DNA from 3 places in the Bariatricus sp. SGI.019 genome. Region 2 is predicted to be linked to each of the others. Evidence: riboswitches for the same ligand, from Rfam matches in the RefSeq annotation. Region 2 holds a riboswitch; each other region holds the start of a gene.
The links. Region 2 has a riboswitch for cobalamin ahead of ACQRD1_RS06460 (uroporphyrinogen decarboxylase family protein). Riboswitches for the same ligand answer to the same signal wherever they lie in the genome.
Positions count from the first base shown of each region.

Region 1: it holds a riboswitch for cobalamin, as region 2 does, so the genes downstream of both, cbiD (cobalt-precorrin-5B (C(1))-methyltransferase CbiD) here and ACQRD1_RS06460 (uroporphyrinogen decarboxylase family protein) in region 2, are expected to answer to the same signal.
Region 3: it holds a riboswitch for cobalamin, as region 2 does, so the genes downstream of both, ACQRD1_RS13960 (sirohydrochlorin cobaltochelatase) here and ACQRD1_RS06460 (uroporphyrinogen decarboxylase family protein) in region 2, are expected to answer to the same signal.

Region 1 is NZ_JBNPOQ010000002.1:152,219-158,715, reverse strand. Features, by position in the region: gene sppA (signal peptide peptidase SppA) at 1-700, shown strand, start outside; gene ACQRD1_RS02080 (RDD family protein) at 681-1,340, shown strand; gene queA (tRNA preQ1(34) S-adenosylmethionine ribosyltransferase-isomerase QueA) at 1,364-2,389, shown strand; gene ACQRD1_RS02070 (superoxide dismutase family protein) at 2,497-2,976, shown strand; gene ACQRD1_RS02065 (Uma2 family endonuclease) at 3,066-3,836, shown strand; cobalamin riboswitch at 3,895-4,080, shown strand; gene cbiD (cobalt-precorrin-5B (C(1))-methyltransferase CbiD) at 4,224-5,369, shown strand; gene cobI (precorrin-2 C(20)-methyltransferase) at 5,410-6,102, shown strand; gene cobM (precorrin-4 C(11)-methyltransferase) at 6,099-6,497, shown strand, end outside.
Region 2 is NZ_JBNPOQ010000008.1:6,404-12,900, reverse strand. Features, by position in the region: gene ACQRD1_RS06480 (insulinase family protein) at 1-1,930, shown strand, start outside; gene era (GTPase Era) at 1,983-2,879, shown strand; gene ACQRD1_RS06470 (hypothetical protein) at 2,934-3,110, shown strand; gene recO (DNA repair protein RecO) at 3,052-3,801, shown strand; cobalamin riboswitch at 4,049-4,235, shown strand; gene ACQRD1_RS06460 (uroporphyrinogen decarboxylase family protein) at 4,301-5,419, shown strand; gene ACQRD1_RS06455 (corrinoid protein) at 5,482-6,138, shown strand; gene ACQRD1_RS06450 (methylcobamide:CoM methyltransferase MtbA) at 6,153-6,497, shown strand, end outside.
Region 3 is NZ_JBNPOQ010000032.1:4,899-11,395, forward strand. Features, by position in the region: gene ACQRD1_RS13945 (HAD-IC family P-type ATPase) at 1-203, shown strand, start outside; gene ACQRD1_RS13950 (ABC transporter ATP-binding protein) at 402-1,118, shown strand; gene ACQRD1_RS13955 (ABC transporter permease) at 1,133-3,529, shown strand; cobalamin riboswitch at 3,588-3,776, shown strand; gene ACQRD1_RS13960 (sirohydrochlorin cobaltochelatase) at 4,008-5,210, shown strand; gene ACQRD1_RS13965 (hypothetical protein) at 5,222-5,767, shown strand; gene ACQRD1_RS13970 (ABC transporter ATP-binding protein/permease) at 6,148-6,497, shown strand, end outside.

The sequences.
Region 1 (6,497 bases), on a different contig from region 2:
GGATGATTCGAATAATCAGGGCATCTTGCTGTATGTGGATTCACCTGGTGGTACCGTATATGAATCAGAAGAGCTCTATCTGAAGTTAAAAGAATACAAGGAGACCACCGGATGTCCTGTCTGGGATTATATGGCACATTATGCAGCTTCTGGCGGATATATGGTGTCTATGTCAGCAGATAAGATATATGCAAATCCAAATACAACAACAGGCTCTATTGGCGTGATCATGGCAGGGTATGATATGAGTGGGTTATATGAAAAATTAGGAATTCGCTATGTAAGTATTACCAGCGGTGCCAATAAGGATAGTTCCAAGATGACTGATGAGCAGATAGCAATTTATCAGAGTCAAGTGGATGAATATTATTCAAAATTTGTTGGGATAGTAGCAGATGGACGTGGTATGTCCGAGGAGGAAGTGAAACAGCTTGCAGACGGACGTACCTATACGGCAAATCAAGCACTGGAAAATGGGTTGATTGATGAGATCAGTCTTTACGATGATATGAAGGAAGCAATGAGTGAAGAATTAAATGTTGATGAATTCTATGAATTGGAAAGCTCAAAAAATACACTGTCTTCACTGTTGGCAGAAGTCAAAGACTTGGTTCCAAAATCAGAAGCTCAGATATTGACAGAGACCGCAGCAGATATGGAAAGCGGGGTGCCGATGTACTATGCAGAACAATTACAATAGACCTTCAATGGAGTTCGCCGGTTTTTGGGTACGAGCAGCAGCTTATTGTATTGACCGTTCGGTAGTGTTTGTGGGACTTTTGCTCGTGAGAATCCTATTATCGGTAGTAGCTGGCGGTGCACTTTCTGGAAGAAATATATTGTTCCATTATACTTGGAAAGATATTATTCTTTATGTGCTTCAAGTGACGTATTTCGTTCTGTTTACCTATTATACCGGGACGACTCTTGGAAAAAAAGCAATGAATCTGAGGGTTGTCAACGAAGATGGGAGCCAGAAACTGAATCTGATCGATGTGATTTACCGGGAGACGGTCGGGAGGTTCCTGTGTGGTTTGTCTGTCGGGATTGGATATATTATGGCAGGCGTCGACCGTGAAAAACGAGGATTGCATGATATGCTTTGTGACACGAGAGTTATCTATGCTAAGAAAGTAAAAGTATATCCAGTATATCAAGTCCCGCAGGGGTGGCAAGTGCCGCCACAAGGTCCGGCACCAATGCCACCGCAAGGTCCGGCACCAATGCCACCACAAGGTCCGGCGCCGATGCCGCCGCAAGGTCCAGGGGCAATGCCGCCTCAGGATCCATCGGTTCAGAAGTCCGTGGATGAGCAGATTCATCAGGGACATGCACAATAATATATAAAGAAGGGATTCATATTATGAAACGTCAAGATTTTTATTATGAATTGCCGGAAGAATTAATTGCTCAGGATCCATTGGAGGATCGTTCCAGCTCCAGACTTCTTGTACTTGACAAGGAGTCTGGAGCTGTTTCCCACCATGTATTTAAAGAAATTATTGATTATCTACATGAGGGAGATTGTCTGGTTATTAATGATACGAAAGTAATTCCGGCTAGATTAATTGGTTCAAAAGTAGGAACTGATGCCAAGATAGAAATATTATTATTAAAAAGAAAAGAAAATAATGTCTGGGAGACTCTGGTAAAGCCGGGGAAAAAGGCAAAAATAGGAACGAAGATCAGCTTTGGAGAGGGGCTTTTAATTGGTGAAGTCATTGATGTGGTAGAAGAAGGGAATCGTTTGATACAATTTACCTATGATGGAATCTTTGAGGAAATCTTAGATCAGTTGGGACAGATGCCTCTTCCGCCGTACATTACTCATCAACTGGAGGATAAAAACCGTTACCAGACAGTATACGCTACTCATACAGGGTCTGCGGCTGCACCAACGGCAGGACTCCATTTCACACCGGAACTTCTGAAAGCCATTGAAGAAAAGGGAATTGATATAGCCAGAGTAACACTTCACGTAGGCCTTGGAACATTTCGACCGGTTAAAGTAGATGAGATTACGGAACACCATATGCATTCCGAATTTTTTCAGATTGATGAAGATGCAGCGGCCAAGATTAATATGGCAAAGGATTCCGGAAACAGAGTTATCTGTGTAGGGACAACCAGCTGCAGGACTATTGAGTCTGCCGCAGATGAGACGGGACATTTGAAAGCATGCAGTGGATGGACAGAAATCTTCATTTATCCAGGATATAAATTTAAGGTTTTGGATTGTCTGATTACGAATTTTCATCTTCCAGAGTCTACACTCATCATGCTGGTGTCGGCTTTGGCTGGAAGAGAACATGTGCTGTCGGCATATGAAGAGGCTGTCAGAGAAAAATATCGCTTTTTTTCGTTTGGAGATGCTATGTTGATCTGTTAACGCATGAAAGGATGGGGCGAGGAAAATGAATTTTTTCCCCCGCCCCATCCTTTTTACATATTCCTGAAGGTATTTGCATAGAATGCCACAAGGAGTGTGATGGTAAGATGAAGATTATGGAGAATCATCCAACTGCTTCTGCGAAGATAGCAGGAAGTGCAAAGTATCCACATCTCAGAGGTAGAGTGGATTTTTATGATACGTTTGGAGGAACGGTGCTGGTTGCATCTATTTATGGGATTACAGATATCAATGGAAAAAGCAGTCAACAGTTTCATGGATTTCATATTCATGAAGGTGGCAGCTGTTCTGGAGCAGATCAGGAGCCCTTTGCAAATGTTGATGGGCATTACCAGTCAGTAAAATCACAGCATCCTGAGCATGCAGGGGATTTGCCGCCTCTGCTAAGTAATAATGGGATTGCGTGGATGTGTGTATATACAGATCGGTTTTATCCTGAGGATGTCATTGGAAAAACGGTAATTATCCATGCGTTGCCGGATGATTTTCATACACAGCCATCTGGTGCTTCTGGAGAAATGATTGCCTGTGGCGAGATTCAGGCACGAGAGAGCGAGATACGGTAAAAATATGGAAATTAAATGGAAATAATATGATTGACATATGGAGTGATAAAAGATATAATTATGAAAACAAATGAAAGAGAGGAACCAAAATGACAGTACAGGAAATGAAAGAGAGAAAGAAACTCTTAGGTTATACGAACGAAATGATTTCAGAACTATCGGGTGTTCCTCTTGGCACAGTGCAGAAAATTTTTGCGGGTGTAACTGCCTCACCACGATATGATACATTGTTGGCTTTAGAGAAAGTGCTGAAAAAAGAAGATAACAAGATGGCTGAATCTGTAAGGGATTATTCGGTGAAAAGACCGGGGGAATATACTGTGCAAGATTATTATGCATTGCCGAAAGAAAGACGTGTGGAGTTAATGAATGGAGTCATCTATGATATGGCGGCACCGTCGAATTTGCATCAATTATTATGTACAGAGATATGGCAGCCAATCAAAGATTATATAAAAAAAGAAGGTGGGCAGTGTATTCCGTTTGTTGCGCCGGCAGATGTTCAGCTCGACTGTGATGATAAGACGATGGTTCAGCCAGACGTGTTTGTAGTGTGTGATCGGAGGAAATTAATTAAGCATTGTACTTATGGGGCACCGGATTTCATTGTGGAAATTCTCTCTGAATCAGGAAGAAAGAAAGATATGATTATAAAGTGTGAAAAATATGCCAGTGCAGGAGTCAGAGAATACTGGATTGTAGATCCGGTACAGAAAAAAGTATTAGTATATGACTTTGAACATGATGAATTTCCAGTAATCTATGGATTTGATGACAAAGTTCCAGTGAGGATTTTTGAAGGGAAATGTATCATAAATTTTGCTGAAATCTATGAATATATAAGTTTTTTATATGAATAAAAAGGGAATAGAAACAGGAAGCAGAAAAGAATTTGACATGCCTGACATAAACCGATAGAATATAGATATTGAGACTGGTTTCACTTTGTGGATGAAAAGGGAATGCGGTGCGAATCCGCAGCAGCTCACTCTACTGTAAGAAATGACGAAACCTGCGGACCACTGTTGTGAGAATGACAACGGGAAGGGCGGGGATTAGGTTTTAGTTTTAAGTCAGGATACCTGCCAGTAATCAGAGTAAAGTCTTACGGTGAGGGCAGGATGATACATAAGAATGGAAAAGTTCTGATTGTATGGAGGGATTGTCGCAAGGCGTCACCTCCTTTTTCTTTCATATGAAAAAGATATATTCATGAATGTAGAAAAAGATGTGACAGGAGAGAAAGAATGGCACAGAAAAAACTTGCCTGGGGTTATACTACGGGAACGTGCGCACAGGCGGCGACGAAAGCCGCGCTGAAGATGCTATTTGCAAAAGAGCAGATAGATCAGGTAGAAGTGGAACTTCCCAAGGGAAAGAAACTTCAGTTGAAGATTCATGATATCAGGATAGAATACCGGGATGAGAATCAAAAGGAGATACAGAGCATATCTTGTGCAGTCCAAAAAGATAGTGGAGATGATCCTGATATCACGAACGGAATCATGGTGTACAGTAAAGTGGAAAAAACAAATACAGGACAGTACATTCTTGATGGAGGTCAGGGAATCGGGAGAGTTACGAAACCAGGTCTGGATCAACCAGTTGGGAATGCGGCGATCAATCGCGTTCCGCGTAAGATGATCTTGCAAGAAGTGGAGGATGCCTGTGAGGAGGTTGGTTATCTTGGGGGCATATATGTTGAGATATCCATACCGGAAGGAAAACGTCTTGCAGCAAAGACTTTTAATCCGAGACTGGGAATTGAGGGTGGTCTGTCGATTCTGGGAACCAGCGGATTGGTAGAACCGATGAGTGAGCAGGCATTGTTGGATACTATTTGCCTGGATATAAGAGTGAAAATAGCGGCAGGAAAAGAATATCTGATTGCGGCACCGGGGAATTATGGCCTGGATTTTCTGAGACAAGCCTATGGGATTGAAGAGCAGGAAGTGGTTAAATGCAGTAATTATATTGGACAGACTATAGATATGGCAATTGATCAGGGAAGTAAAGGTATTCTGCTGGTAGGGCATATCGGAAAACTCATTAAAGTTGCCGGAGGGATTATGAATACCCATTCAAGATGGGCGGACTGTCGGATGGAGATTCTTGCAGCGGCAGCGTTAAAAGCAGGAGTTTCGAGGGAAAAGACCTGTGAATTCCTGGATTGTATGACAACAGATGATGCATTGGACAGATGCACAGTTTCTGAGCGAGAAAGGATTATGGGGCAGATAATGGAGCGAATGGAGCAGTATTTGAATTACCGGGCAGCAGGTGAGCTTCAGATTGGTGCGATCACATTTTCCAATATATATGGTATTCTTGGAAAGACCAGCCAGGCAGAACATCTGATAGAAAAATATAAAGTTAGGGTCAAAAGCGTATGACCTAGCATCATATAGTAATAAAGACACAAGGAGAATGAAGATGGCAGGAATCTTATATGGAGTTGGCGTAGGCCCCGGAGATCCGGAGCTTTTAACAGTAAAAGCATTGCGAGTTATTCGAGAATGTGATGTGATTGCGGTTCCGGGCAGGAATCCGATGGAAACGGTTGCTTATCAGATTGTCAGGGAAGCGTATCCAGAGATTGAACAAAAAGAGCTGTTGGGGATTTATATGCCTATGACAAAAGATGAGCAGACTTTACAAAAGAATCATGAGGAAGGTGCGAAAGTTTTGAGTCGTTGCCTGGATAAAGGAAAGAAAGTGGCATTTTTAACATTAGGAGATCCTGCAGTGTATTCTACTTATATTTATCTGCATAAAGAGATTCAAAAAAAGGGATATGAGGTAGAGATGGTCAGCGGAGTTCCATCATTCTGTGCAGCAGCGGCGAGACTGAATATAGGAATTGCTGAGAAAGCGGAACAGATTCACATTATTCCGGCTTCATATCAGATTGAAGAGGCTCTGCAGTTAGAAGGAACAAAGATTCTTATGAAGGCAGGAAAGAAACTTCCGCATGTAAAAGAACAGCTAAAAGATATGGATGCATCTGTTGTCATGGTAGAAAACTGTGGAATGAAGACGGAGCATATCTATTATGGAACAGAACAGATTCCTGAAGATGCAGGGTATTATACATTGTTATTTGTGAAAGAAGGAGAGGCGTTATGATACATTTTGTTGGAGCTGGACCTGGGGCAGAAGATCTGATTACAGTCAGGGGGCAGAAGATGATTGAAGATGCTGACGTAATTATCTATGCAGGGTCCTTAGTGAATCCGGGACTTTTAAAATATGCGAAAGAAGGATGTAAGATCTACAATAGCGCATTCATGACGCTGGAGGAAGTGATAGAGGTAATGATACAGGCAGAAAAAAAGAGTCAGATGACTGTCCGGCTGCATACGGGAGATCCATGTCTCTATGGTGCGATTCGAGAGCAGATGGATATTCTGGATGAGAAGAACATTCTATATGATTCTTGCCCGGGGGTAAGCTCTTTTTGTGGTGCTGCGGCAGCATTGAATCTGGAATATACTTTGCCGGATGTATCGCAGAGTGTGGTC
Region 2 (6,497 bases):
TATTATGGGATCTTATGATAATGGAATCTATCAGCCGATTTTCTCTGTAATAGCTAAGAATGCAGATGCAGATCAGAAGGATAAGTTTATTGAAGTTATCGAGAATGTGCTGACGGACATTGTGAAAAATGGGATGGATCAGAAAGCACTTGAGGCGGGAATTAATTATCATGAGTTCCGTTACAGAGAAGCTGATTTTGGAAATTATCCGAAGGGATTGATGTATGGACTTCAGATAATGGATAGCTGGCTATATGATGATGACAAACCATTCATTCATATCGAGGCATTGGATACATTTGCGTTCCTGAAAAAACAGGTGGGAACTCGCTATTATGAGGACTTGATCCAGAAATATCTGCTGGATAATACTCATGGTGCGATTGTTATTGTGAAACCTGAGAAGGGGCGTACTGCCCGCATGGATGCTGAGCTGGATGCAAAATTACAAGAATATAAAGCCAGCCTTGGCGATGAGGAAATCAGAGAAATGGTTTCTCGGACAAAGAAGCTGGAAGAATACCAGTCAGAACCAGAGAGTGAAGAAGCGCTGGAACGGATCCCGGTTTTAAATCGAGAAGATATTTCCAGAGAAATTGATCCGATTTTTAATGAAGAGATGAATTTGGCAGGAGTTCCGGTCGTATTTCATGAAATTGAGACAAATGGAATTGGCTATGTAGATGTGATGTTCGACCTGTCAGGAGTCAGTGCAGAAGAACTTCCTTATGTTGGAATCTTGCAGTCTGTGTTAGGAATCATTGATACAGAGAATTACGGATACGGGGAACTTTTTAATGAGATTAATATGCATACCGGAGGAATTGGAACATCACTGGAGCTTTATAACGATGTTACCAATATAAGGGAGAAGGTATTTAAAGCAACATTTGAAATCAAGGGAAAAGCACTTTATCCAAAGCTTGAAAAAACATTTGAGATGATGGGGGAGATTCTGACTGCTTCCAAGTTAAATGATACGAAACGAATCAAAGAAATCCTGGCAATGACCAAGTCAAGGCTCTCTATGAAATTCCAGTCATCCGGGCATACAACAGCGGCGCTTCGGGCATTGTCCTATGCTTCTCCGTCCGCAAAATTCAAGGATATGACAAATGGCATAGATTTTTACCAGAAGATAGTGGATCTGTCAGAGCATTTCGAGGAAGAAAAAGAATCAATAACAGCAACACTTATCAATCTTACCAAGAAACTATTCCGTCCGGATAACATGATGATCAGTTATACTGCTTCAAAAGAAGGAATGGACGGATTAGAGAAGATGATTGCCAATCTTTCCGAAAGACTTTACAAAGAAGTTCCAGAAGAGACACCATGCATCATCCATTGCGAAAAGAAGAACGAAGGATTCAAAACAGCATCAAAAGTACAGTATGTGGCACGAACCGGTAACTTCATCGATAATGGAGCTGCATATACCGGAGCACTTCAGATTCTGAAGGTAATCCTAAGCTACGATTATCTCTGGCAGAATATCCGTGTAAAAGGCGGAGCATATGGATGCATGAGCAATTTCAACCGCATAGGAGAAGGTTATTTCGTTTCCTACCGTGATCCAAATCTGAAGCGCACCATAGAAGTATACGAAGGAATTGTAGATTACCTGAAGAACTTCACCGTAAGCGACAGAGACATGACCAAATACATCATCGGAACCATCAGCAATATTGATCAGCCTATGACACCCGCAACCAAAGGCGAACGATCCATGAACCTCTACATGAATAAAGTAAGCGCAGACATGATCCGCGAAGAACGCAGTCAGATTCTAGATGCAACACAAGATGATATCCGCGCCCTTTACCGAGTTGTAGAGGCCGTATTGAAGGCAGATCAACTGTGCGTAGTTGGAAGCGAAGACAAAATAGAAGAAAATAAAGAACTGTTTAAAACTGTGACAAGTTTTTAACAGGGGACGTAGTAAATTGAAAGAATACTACGTCCCCATTTAAGGAGTTTTTATGAGAAAAGATTATAAATCGGGATTTGTTACTTTGATCGGACGCCCAAATGTGGGGAAATCTACGTTGATGAATTGTCTGATAGGACAAAAAATTGCCATTACTTCTAATAAGCCGCAGACGACGAGAAATCGTATCCAGACGGTGCTGACAACGGAGGAGGGGCAGATCGTGTTTGTGGATACGCCGGGTATCCACAAGGCGAAGAATAAACTTGGAGAATATATGGTGAATGTGGCAGAGCGGACGTTGAATGAGGTGGATGTGGTGTTGTGGCTTGTGGAGCCAACGACGTTCATCGGTGCAGGTGAGCAGCACATTGCCAAGCAGCTTCAGAGAGTTCATACCCCAATTATTCTGGTTATTAATAAGATTGACAGTGTGAAGAAGGAAGAGGTATTGCCGGCAATTGCAGCGTATAAGGATGTCTGCGATTTTGCGGAAATTGTTCCGGTGTCTGCAAGAAACGGGGATAATACGGATGAGTTGATACGAGTGATCATGAAGTATCTTCCTTATGGACCACAGTTTTATGATGAGGATACCATTACTGATCAGCCGGAGCGTCAGATCGTAGCAGAGCTGATTCGCGAAAAAGCACTTCATTGTCTGCAGGATGAGATTCCACATGGAATTGCGGTGGCAATTGACCAGATGAAGATGCAGAAGAAGGTAATGCATATTAATGCGACCATCATCTGTGAGAGAGACTCCCACAAGGGGATAATTATTGGAAAACAAGGAAATATGTTGAAAAAGATTGGCAGCACAGCCCGCTATGAGATTGAGAAAATGCTGGATTGTCAAGTGAATCTGAAACTCTGGGTTAAGGTAAAGAAGGACTGGCGAGACAGCGAATATCTAATGAAAAATTTTGGATATCGGGATGAAGAATAAAATCAGCCTTTTCTGGGAGAACCTAATCCTATCAACAGAGGATGAGGTGATTTCATGGAAGAAGAGTACTGGGAGCGTTTTCTGGAGACGGGAAAAGTGACAGATTATCTTTGCTATAAGGGAATGCAGATTTGTAAACAGATAATAAAAGACCATGAAGGTGGAATAAACGGTGAATCAGATTACAGTGACAGGCCTGGTCCTGCAGGCAGCTCCTGTCGGCGAATATGACAGACGAGTGGTAATTCTGACAAAAGAACGAGGGAAGATTGCAGCATTTGCCCGCGGCGCAAGAAGGCCTAACAGTGCACTGATGGGAGTAACGAGTCCATTTTCCTTCGGAGAATTTACAGTTTATGAGGGGCGGACATCATATACATTGGTGTCGGCCTCTATTTCCAATTACTTTCAGGAGCTGCGTATGGATGTTGAAGGGGCATATTACGGATTCTATTTTATGGAGCTGGCCAATTATTATGCAAGAGAAGCTAACGATGAGACTCAGCTATTAAAGCTTTTGTATCAGACTCTTCGGGCGCTTGTAAATCCCCATATACCAAACCGGCTGATTCGGTATATCTATGAGCTGAAAACGGTCAGTATCAATGGAGAAGGACCACAGGTATTCCAGTGTGTAGGATGCGGGGACAGAGAAAGACCAATGGTGTTCAGTGTTAGACGTGGAGGTCTGCTCTGTGACAGATGCAGAAGAGATGTTTCGGATGGAATGGTGCTGAATCCCTCTACAATCTATACGCTTCAATATATTGTGGGAACGCCGGTGGAAAAACTATATACCTTTACCGTATCTGATGAAGTGCTTTGGGAACTGGGAAAAGTGACCGGAAGATATCTGGAAACTTACGTAGGAAAAAGATTTAAGTCATTAGAGATATTAGAACAATTGACAAAATTAGGATAAAAATATACATAAAAGGGGAGCCTCGCATCCGACCAGATCTGTTGGTGTGCGAAGCTCCTCTCTGATGTTATTCTTTTTCAAGCAGCGTTTCCTGTAATATATTTATCTGTATTATAGTTTGTCAGAACGAATACATAAAGTGAATGAATCATTTAGAGATGAAAAACCCGTAGAATAGAAACTATCTATATAAGACTTTTATTATAGAAATAACCGATTTGGAAAATGTTAATTCACATGATAAACTTGAAATGTAAACGTATATAGTGACAATGAGAATTGTTGAAAAGGGAATTCGGTGAGAGTCCGGAGCAGCCCGCTCTACTGTGTGACGGACGATGGTTTTATTGACCACTCAAGATGTTTTACTTTTGGGGAAGGAAATCCAGAGGATGAAGTCGAGTCAGGAGACCTGCTATATATTTTCAGGAGATTTCGGTGGGGAAAGGCAGTGTTTACGCTGTTTTTTCGTACCGTATTTTATTTTAGGAGGTAAAAAATGGATTATCAAGAGCTGAAAAAGTTGATGAATGAACAGAAAGAAGAGATGACACCTTCTGAACGTATGGCAGCATACATGAAAGGGGAGGAAGTGGACTGCATTCCATATGGAATTCTTGCCCCAGAGATGGCGATTGCCGATCTGATGGGATATTCAACGAAACAAATGAGCGAAGATCCGGAAGTTATGACAAAGGTCATCAGGGAGAAGGATGTGACATATAACAATTTTGGATTTGGAGTTGGGCCGGATTTAAGAACCATTGGAGTAGCACTTGGATCGAAACTTTTCACACCAGAATACGGAGTGCCTCGAATCGAAGAACATGTCCTTATGGATTATGCAGATTTTGATAAATTAAAAGTAGTGGACCCATATGACAATCCCGTTCTTACCCCAATGCTTGATATGGCAAAAGAATTAAAAAAACGATTACCCGAATATCCAATCAGCACAGGTGTGACAGGGCCAGTGTCATGTGCAGCTGCGATCAGGCCGGTGGATTTAATGTTAAGAGATACCAGAAAAAATCCGGAAATGCTGAAAAAGCTTTTGAAACTTTCCAATGAATGTTCATTAAAATGGGTAGAAGCATTTTGCAAAGAATTTGGGCCATGTTCTGTATTTATATCTGATCCGGTAACCTGCTCGGATATTTTGAGTAAAAAGCAGTTCGATGAGTTTTCTTATCCATATTTGAAAGAGATGATTGATGGACTTTATGAAATAACAGGACAGCCGCCTATGATCCATATTTGTGGAAAAACGAAACCAATCTGGAACGACATTGCAAATAGTGGAGTATGTGCATTTAGTATAGATAATTGCGAAGATCTTGCTGAGGCAAAAGAAGCGATTGGAGATAAAGTGATGTTAATGGGAAATGTACCGCCAGTAGATGTTATGTTAAATGGTACGATTGATGAGGTGATTGCGTCCTGTAAAGAATGTATTGAAAAGGCAGGAGACAGTCCAAAAGGATTCCAGCTTAACGTCGGATGTCAGACGCCGTTTGGTACATCTAAAGAGAATATGGAAGCTCTTATCTATGCAGCAAGAAAATATGGGCGTGGTGCGAAAATAGGATGTCTGCCGAAAGGATTGCAAGAAGATTAAGAGGTAGTTTATAGAATCAATAGATGTTAATCTTGATTAATAAGTTTTAGGAGGAAATGATCATGGCAAGATCAAAAGAGGAATTACTGGAAGCGTTATCTGAATGTGTAGTTGAAATGGAGGACGAAGAGGTCGTAGATGTTGCGAATGAATATCTGGAAGCAGGATACCCAGCGTTTGATGGTATTATGGATGGACTTGTAGATGGAATGAATAAGGCGAGTGATTTGTACGATGCAGAAGAATATTTCGTTACGGATGTATTGCTCTGTTCTGATGCAATGTATGCAGGATTAGACGTGCTTCGTCCGCATCTTCCTGCGGATGATACCGGTGTAGAAAAACCAAAAGTTGTTATCGGTGTAGTAGAAGGAGATACCCATGATATCGGTAAGAATCTTGTAAAGATTATGCTGGACACAGCAGGGTTTGAAATGTATGATTTAGGAAGAGATGTCCCGTTAGATAATTTTGTAGATAAGGCAGTGGAAGTAGGTGCTTCTATTATCTGTATGTCAACACTGATGACAACTACCATGATTGGTATGAAGACCGTTATAGATAAGTTAAAAGAGCGTGGGATCCGTGATCAGTTCAAGATTATGGTTGGTGGAAGTCCGATTTCTCAGAAATATGCAGATGAGATCGGAGCAGATGGATATTCTGTAAATGCAGTAGAAGCGGTGAAGCTTGCTAAGCGTTTGATGGGAATTGCGTAATAAGGAGGCAATACATGTTGACAGAGAAAGAACGTTTGGAAAAAGTGTTCCATCATGAAGAGGTAGATCGCCCTCCGTGCATTTGCCCGGGTGGAATGATGAATATGATTACGTCAGAGTTGATGGATACTTGTGGGGTGACATGGCCGGAGGCACATACGGATGCTGAGATGATGGCAAAGCTTGCGTTGGCGAATTATGAGAATGGATGCTTTGAAAATGTGGGAGTACCGTTCTGTATGACTGTAGAGGCAGAGGCCATGGGGGCAGAAGTGACCATGGGAACGAAGATATTCGAGCCTCATGTGACGGGGTATGCCATCGATTCTGTACTGGATTGGAAGCAACTAAAGCCGGTA
Region 3 (6,497 bases), on a different contig from region 2:
GATTAAAAAGATTGAGCAATGCATTGATGAAAAGAATCCAGAGGAATTATCGTAAGATTGTGGGAATTAACACAGTGCTAATTCTAATGGGGATTGGTGGGGTAATGCAGCCAACAGTAGCAGCGATGCTTCATAATATTTCCACTTTGACAATCAGTTTGCAGAGTATGCAGAATTTATTAATAGAAGAAAGAAAAGAGTAATAAACAAAAAAGGCGGTTTGATCAAATCGCCTTTTTTATTTGTTAACGAGAAATTTTTTTGATAAACCAGGTGTATGTTGACAATAAAGATGCAGTTAAAATATACTAATTGTGATTAAATACAACTAATAAGAGGAATGAAAGGATATATTTTGAAATAACAAAATAAGAAAAGCGAAGACTGAGAAGGGAAAAGTTATGTCAGAGGAAGAAAGAAATTTTTTAGAAATTGTAGATTTGAAAAAAGGATTTGGAAGCGGGGATACTCGTCAGGAGGTCCTGTGTGGGATGAATTTTTCGGTTGCAAAAGGAGAGTTCTGTGTTTTGCTGGGGCCTTCCGGTTCAGGGAAATCCACGCTTCTTAATATTATTGGAGGAATCGACAGTGCTGATTCCGGATATATTTCCATTCACGGTGATAAATTGGAAGATATGGCTGAAAAGGATTTGACACAGTACCGCAGGAAGCATCTGGGGTATGTGTTCCAGATGTATAACCTGATCAGCAATCTGAACGTAAAAGAAAATATCGAAGTGGGTGCATATCTGTCGGACCATCCGCTTGATATTGATGATCTGTTACATACTCTGGGACTTTATGAACACCGTCATAAGCTCCCGAACCAGCTTTCCGGCGGACAGCAGCAGAGGGTTTCGATTGGACGGGCCATTGTGAAAAATCCGGACATCCTGCTTTGTGATGAGCCCACCGGAGCATTGGACTATAGTACTTCCAAGGAAATCCTGAAGCTGATCGAGGATATTAATCAAAAATATAAAAATACGATTATCATAGTTACGCATAATGAAGCTATTAAAAACATGGCAGATCATGTGATTAAACTAAGGGATGGAAAAGTGCGTCATAATGAAAAAAATACAAACAAAATTTCAGCAGTAGATCTTGAATGGTAAGGAGCGTGGCAGAGATGAAAGACGGAAAGATGAGAAATCCGCTTTGCAAGAGAATTGTTCGAGAGCTAAAAAGGGACTGGAAAAAATATCTGGTTGTTGCATTGTTCCTAATCCTTACCATTGGGTTTGTATCAGGCATGTATGTTGCCAATGGAAGTATGATGCAGGCTGCTGCGGAGGGGAAAGAGAAGTATCATCTGGAGGACGGACATTTTGAACTAGATCAGAAGGCAGATCAGGAGCTGATCCGTGCGATTGAAGCCGGGGAAAAAGCTGATGTGAAACAGTTTTATCCGGATCAAGCCAAAATGGAACTGGATGACTCAGATTTTTCAGCAGTTCCTGTAACTGTATATGAGAATTTCTACCGGAATGAGGATGAAGATCATGATAATGACGGAAAGTCCGATGGTACCATCCGAGTGTATGAAAGAACAGAAGAGATCAATCAGGCCTGCCTGATGGAAGGAAGTTTCCCGGAGACGGAAGATGAGATTGCTGTTGATCGGATGCATGCGGACAATGCAGGAATTCAGGTAGGAGATACGATTACTGTCAGTGGGCAGTCTTATTATGTTACAGGGCTGATTGCCTATGTAAATTACTCTACGCTTCATGAGAAAAGTACGGATCTAATGTTTGATGCACTGAAGTTTAATGTGGCTATGGTAACGAAGGATGGCTTTGGACGTCTCTCTGGTTCAATCCACTATACATATGCATGGAAATATGAACAGAAATACGCAGATGAGATAGAAGAAAAGAAGCAATCCGATGATTTCATGAAAGCTTTGCTTACCCAGACGGTCGTGCATGAGAATGAGCTTCAGGATTATGTTCCCCGTTATGCGAACCCGGCAATCAATTTTGCGACGGATGATATGGGGTCAGATGAAGCGATGGGCGGAGTGCTTCTGGATATCCTGATCGTGATTATTGCTTTTATCTTTGCGGTTACTATCAGCAATACTATTATGAAAGAATCACAGACAATCGGTACCCTCCGGGCATCCGGATATACAAAGGGTGAGCTTGTGAGGCATTATCTGGCAATACCTGTGATTGTAACTATGATTGCAGCAATTGTGGGCAATCTGATGGGGTATACAGTCTTTAAGGATGTTGTGGTATCTATGTATTATAACAGTTACAGTCTTCCAACCTATGAAACAATATGGAACCCGGATGCGTTTGTTAAGACGACTGTAATACCAGTATTCCTGATGTTTGTGATAAATCTGTTAGTGATTATTCGCATGATGCAGCATACACCACTTCAGTTTTTACGGTGTGATCTGAAAAAGTCAAAACGAAAGAAAACTGTAAGGCTCCCGAAGTGGAAGTTTTTTAGCAGATTCCGTCTGCGTATCATATTCCAGAACATGCCTGATTATGCTGTTCTTTTTGCGGGCATTTTCTTTATTATGGTTATGCTGGCTATGGCAGTCGGAATGCCGTCTACCTTGAATTACTATCAGGACAATGCAGAAGATATGATGTTTGCAAAGTACCAATATGTATTGAAATCCTGTGAAGATGAGGAAGGGAAAATGATTCATACAGATAATCAGGACGTAGAGGAATTCTGTATGAAAGCATTAAAGAAGACAGGGGATGAATTGGATGAAGAAGTGTCCATTTATGGCATTCGGGATAACAGCAGATATATCCAGATTGAAAACTTATCAGAACTTGAAGAAAATGAAGTGTACCTTTCACGACCATTCAGTGAGAAGTATAACCTGAAGGTGGGAGATATCATTAAGCTGGATGAAAAATATGAACATAAGCAGTATCAGTTTAAAGTATCAGGAATTTATGAAAAATGTCAGAGTATTGCAGTTTTCCTTCCGATTGAAAAATATCGTTCTTTATTTGAACTGGGCAAGGAGGAGTTCACCGGATATATCTCAGACACAGAGATTACCGATATCGAAGAAGATAAAATCGCGACAGTTATTACGAAAGAGGATATTACGAAAATGTGCGACCAGTTAGATCATTCTATGGGAGCCTATATGCAGTATTTTCAGATTCTGTGTATCCTGTTATCTGCAGTGCTGATTTATCTATTGACAAAGCTTATTATCGAAAAGAACGAAACGGCAATCTCCATGGCGAAGATTCTTGGTTATGAAAACCGTGAGATCGCAAGCCTATATTTGCTATCTACAACAATGGTAGTGGTTGTGGCGGATACCATAAGTGTAATATTAGGTTCTACGGTAATGAAACAGGCATGGAAAATCATTATGTTTAAATATAATGGATGGTTTGCCTTTACGATAGAGCCAATGGGCTATGTGAAGATGTTTTCCTTCGTTCTTCTTGGATACCTGATAGTAATAATACTGGATTTCAGAAGAATCCGAAAGATTCCGATGGAAGAGGCATTAAAAAATGTGGAGTAGTCAATAACCATAGATATTAAAAAACAATTTCAGAGACTTTACATTTTTATTCGGGTGTGATAAGGTATGTTCGATAGGTTCAGACAATCATGGATTGTCTGATGAAAAGGGAAACAGGTGCAAATCCTGTACGAACTCGTCACTGTAAGCGAGGAGTGCAAGGCCAGATAAGTCACTGAGCAATTGGGAAGGCGGCCTTGGATGTGGATCCGTAAGTCAGGAGACCTGCCTATTGAAAAACGGAGTGGGATATGCCCACAGATCACGAGTAACTGGTCGCAACCGATTATAATGGAGATATTACATTTCTGGCAGTGTCTGTATCTGCCGGAAGTGTTGTTTGATTATGTCAGTATTACGTCCTTTTACCATTTTATGGAAAAAGGACGTTTTTTGGCTTTAAGTCATTATACCCTCATAAGTACTGCCGTTATATCCTTTTGTCGGAAATGGACCAGAAATAAGAAGGAGGAACAAGATGAAGAAAAGAGTAGTAGCAATCTTGCTGGCAGTTTCCATGGTAAGTGCTCTGGTAATGACCGGATGTTCTAGCAGCAGTGAGGAGACATCCGAAACGGCGGAGGAAACTGAAGAAGTAGAGACAGATGCTGATCAGGAAGCGGCAGATGAAGTAGCTGCATTGATTGATGCCATCTATGTGCAGGAGAGAACAGATGAAACGGATGAACAGTGCAAGGAAGCCAAAGAGGCATGGGACGCACTGACAGATGAGCAGAAGGAATTGGTAGAAGGGGAAAATGCAGATCCGGATTACTTTGGAAGAGATACAGGCGATGCATCCAAAGATGATCCTCGTAATCAGGATGATATTGGTGAAAATGAGATCCTCGTAGTCAGCTTTGGAACCTCTTTTAATGACAGTCGTGTGGCTGATATTAAGGGAATCGAAGATGCACTTCAGGAAGCATATCCTGACTGGTCGGTAAGAAGAGCATTTACGGCACAGATCATTATTAACCATATTCAGGCGAGAGATGAGGAATGTATTGATAATATGGATCAGGCATTGGAACGTGCAGTTTCTAATGGAGTGAAAAATCTGGTGGTACAGCCGACGCATCTGATGCATGGCGCAGAATACGATGAGCTGATGGAATCTGTAGAAGCTTACCAGGATCAGTTTGAATCTGTAAAAGTTGCAGAGCCTTTGCTTGGAGAAGTCGGAGAAGATGCAACGGTTATCAATGCTGATAAAGAAGCGGTTGCTGAAGCGATTACTTCTGAGGCAGTGGAAACAGCAGGATATGACAGCCTGGATGCTGCAAAAGAAGATGGCGCTGCATTTGTATTTTTGGGACACGGTACCTCTCATACTGCAAAAGTATCTTATAGCCAGATGCAGACACAGATGAATGACCTCGGATATGACAATGTATTTATCGGAACGGTAGAAGGCGAACCGGAAGAAACGGCATGTGAAGCTGTTATAGATGCAGTTGCCCAGGCAGGATATAAGAAAGTAATCCTTCGTCCTTTGATGGTTGTTGCAGGAGACCACGCTAATAATGATATGGCAGGAGACGATGATGACTCCTGGAAGAGCATGTTTAATGCTTCCGGAGAATTTGACAGCGTAGATACACAGATTGCAGGTCTCGGAGAGATTGAAGCGATTCAGAATCTTTATGTAGCACATGCTAAAGCAGTAATTGGCGAGTAGGAGTTATGAAAATGAAGAAAAGGGTAATCGCAGTTCTTGGAATACTTTTGCTTTCATCTGCGCTTGTATTTGGATGTTCTGGAAAGAATGATACTCAGGATACGGATGCAAAAGAACAGGTAGAAGAAACAGACCAAAAAGAGGATGTAGATACAGAGAGCAGCAGTGAAGCAGATGCTGGAATAGAGGATGGTACTTATTCCGCAGATTTTAATACAGACAGCGGAATGTTTCATGCCAATGAAGCCTGTGAAGGAAAAGGTACTTTGACGGTAAAAGATGGAAAAATGACAATACATGTTTCTCTGGTATCAAAGAATATACTGAATCTCTATCCTGGGCTTGCTGAAGATGCTCAGAAAGATGGGGCAGAACTTCTGGAGCCTACGGAAGATACTGTGACGTATAGTGATGGCACGACAGAAGAAGTGTATGGATTCGATATTCCAGTCCCGGCATTGGATGAAGAATTTGATCTTGCGTTAGTAGGAACAAAAGGAACTTGGTATGATCACAAAGTCAGTGTTTCCAATCCAGAACCGGTTGAAGGTGAGTAAAACGAAAAATGACTTTGAAGCAGTTAAATATTGGACGATCTGGAACTTTATCCTTATCCGTCTTTTGAACAGGGAGAGCATACTCTTTAAAAGGAAAAGAGCACGAACTGCTTCATCGTAATTTTGTCTAAACAATAGGAAGAAGAGACTTGGGGATTGATGTGCCTCAAGTCTTTTTTATTGTGCGAAGTTTAAAACAGAAGCAGTTTGTTGAAAAAAGTAATTGACAGTTTGTGTAATAAAATGATATATATAAGTTAGTTGCCTCAAACTGAGGCTTCTTTTTTTGAATTACGGTTAGTGAGCACTAATTCAAATAGCCGGTGAAAACCATTATTATTCAGAAGAACAGAATCGTGAAAGAAAGGAAACTACAAAACATGATAAAAACAAGGCTGGTCAAACTGTTATCTCATGCAAAAAAATATATTGTGTTTCAGGTCGTATGGAAGTGGATATCCCTGTTATGCCAGGTAGTGATGATCTATGTTGCTTCCATGCTTTTGGAGAGTGCATTGTTTGATGCGATCACAAAGAATCAGCTGCTTTTATACGGTATCGTGATTCTTATTGCCATTTCATTGCGCCTGATCTGTGACAGACAGGCATCCTATGCTTCTTATGAGGCGAGCGTGGATGTGAAACGGATATTGCGTGAGAAGATTTATGGGAAATTATTGAAACTGGGAGCATCTTATCGTGAAAGTGTTGCGACTTCTGAAGTGGTACA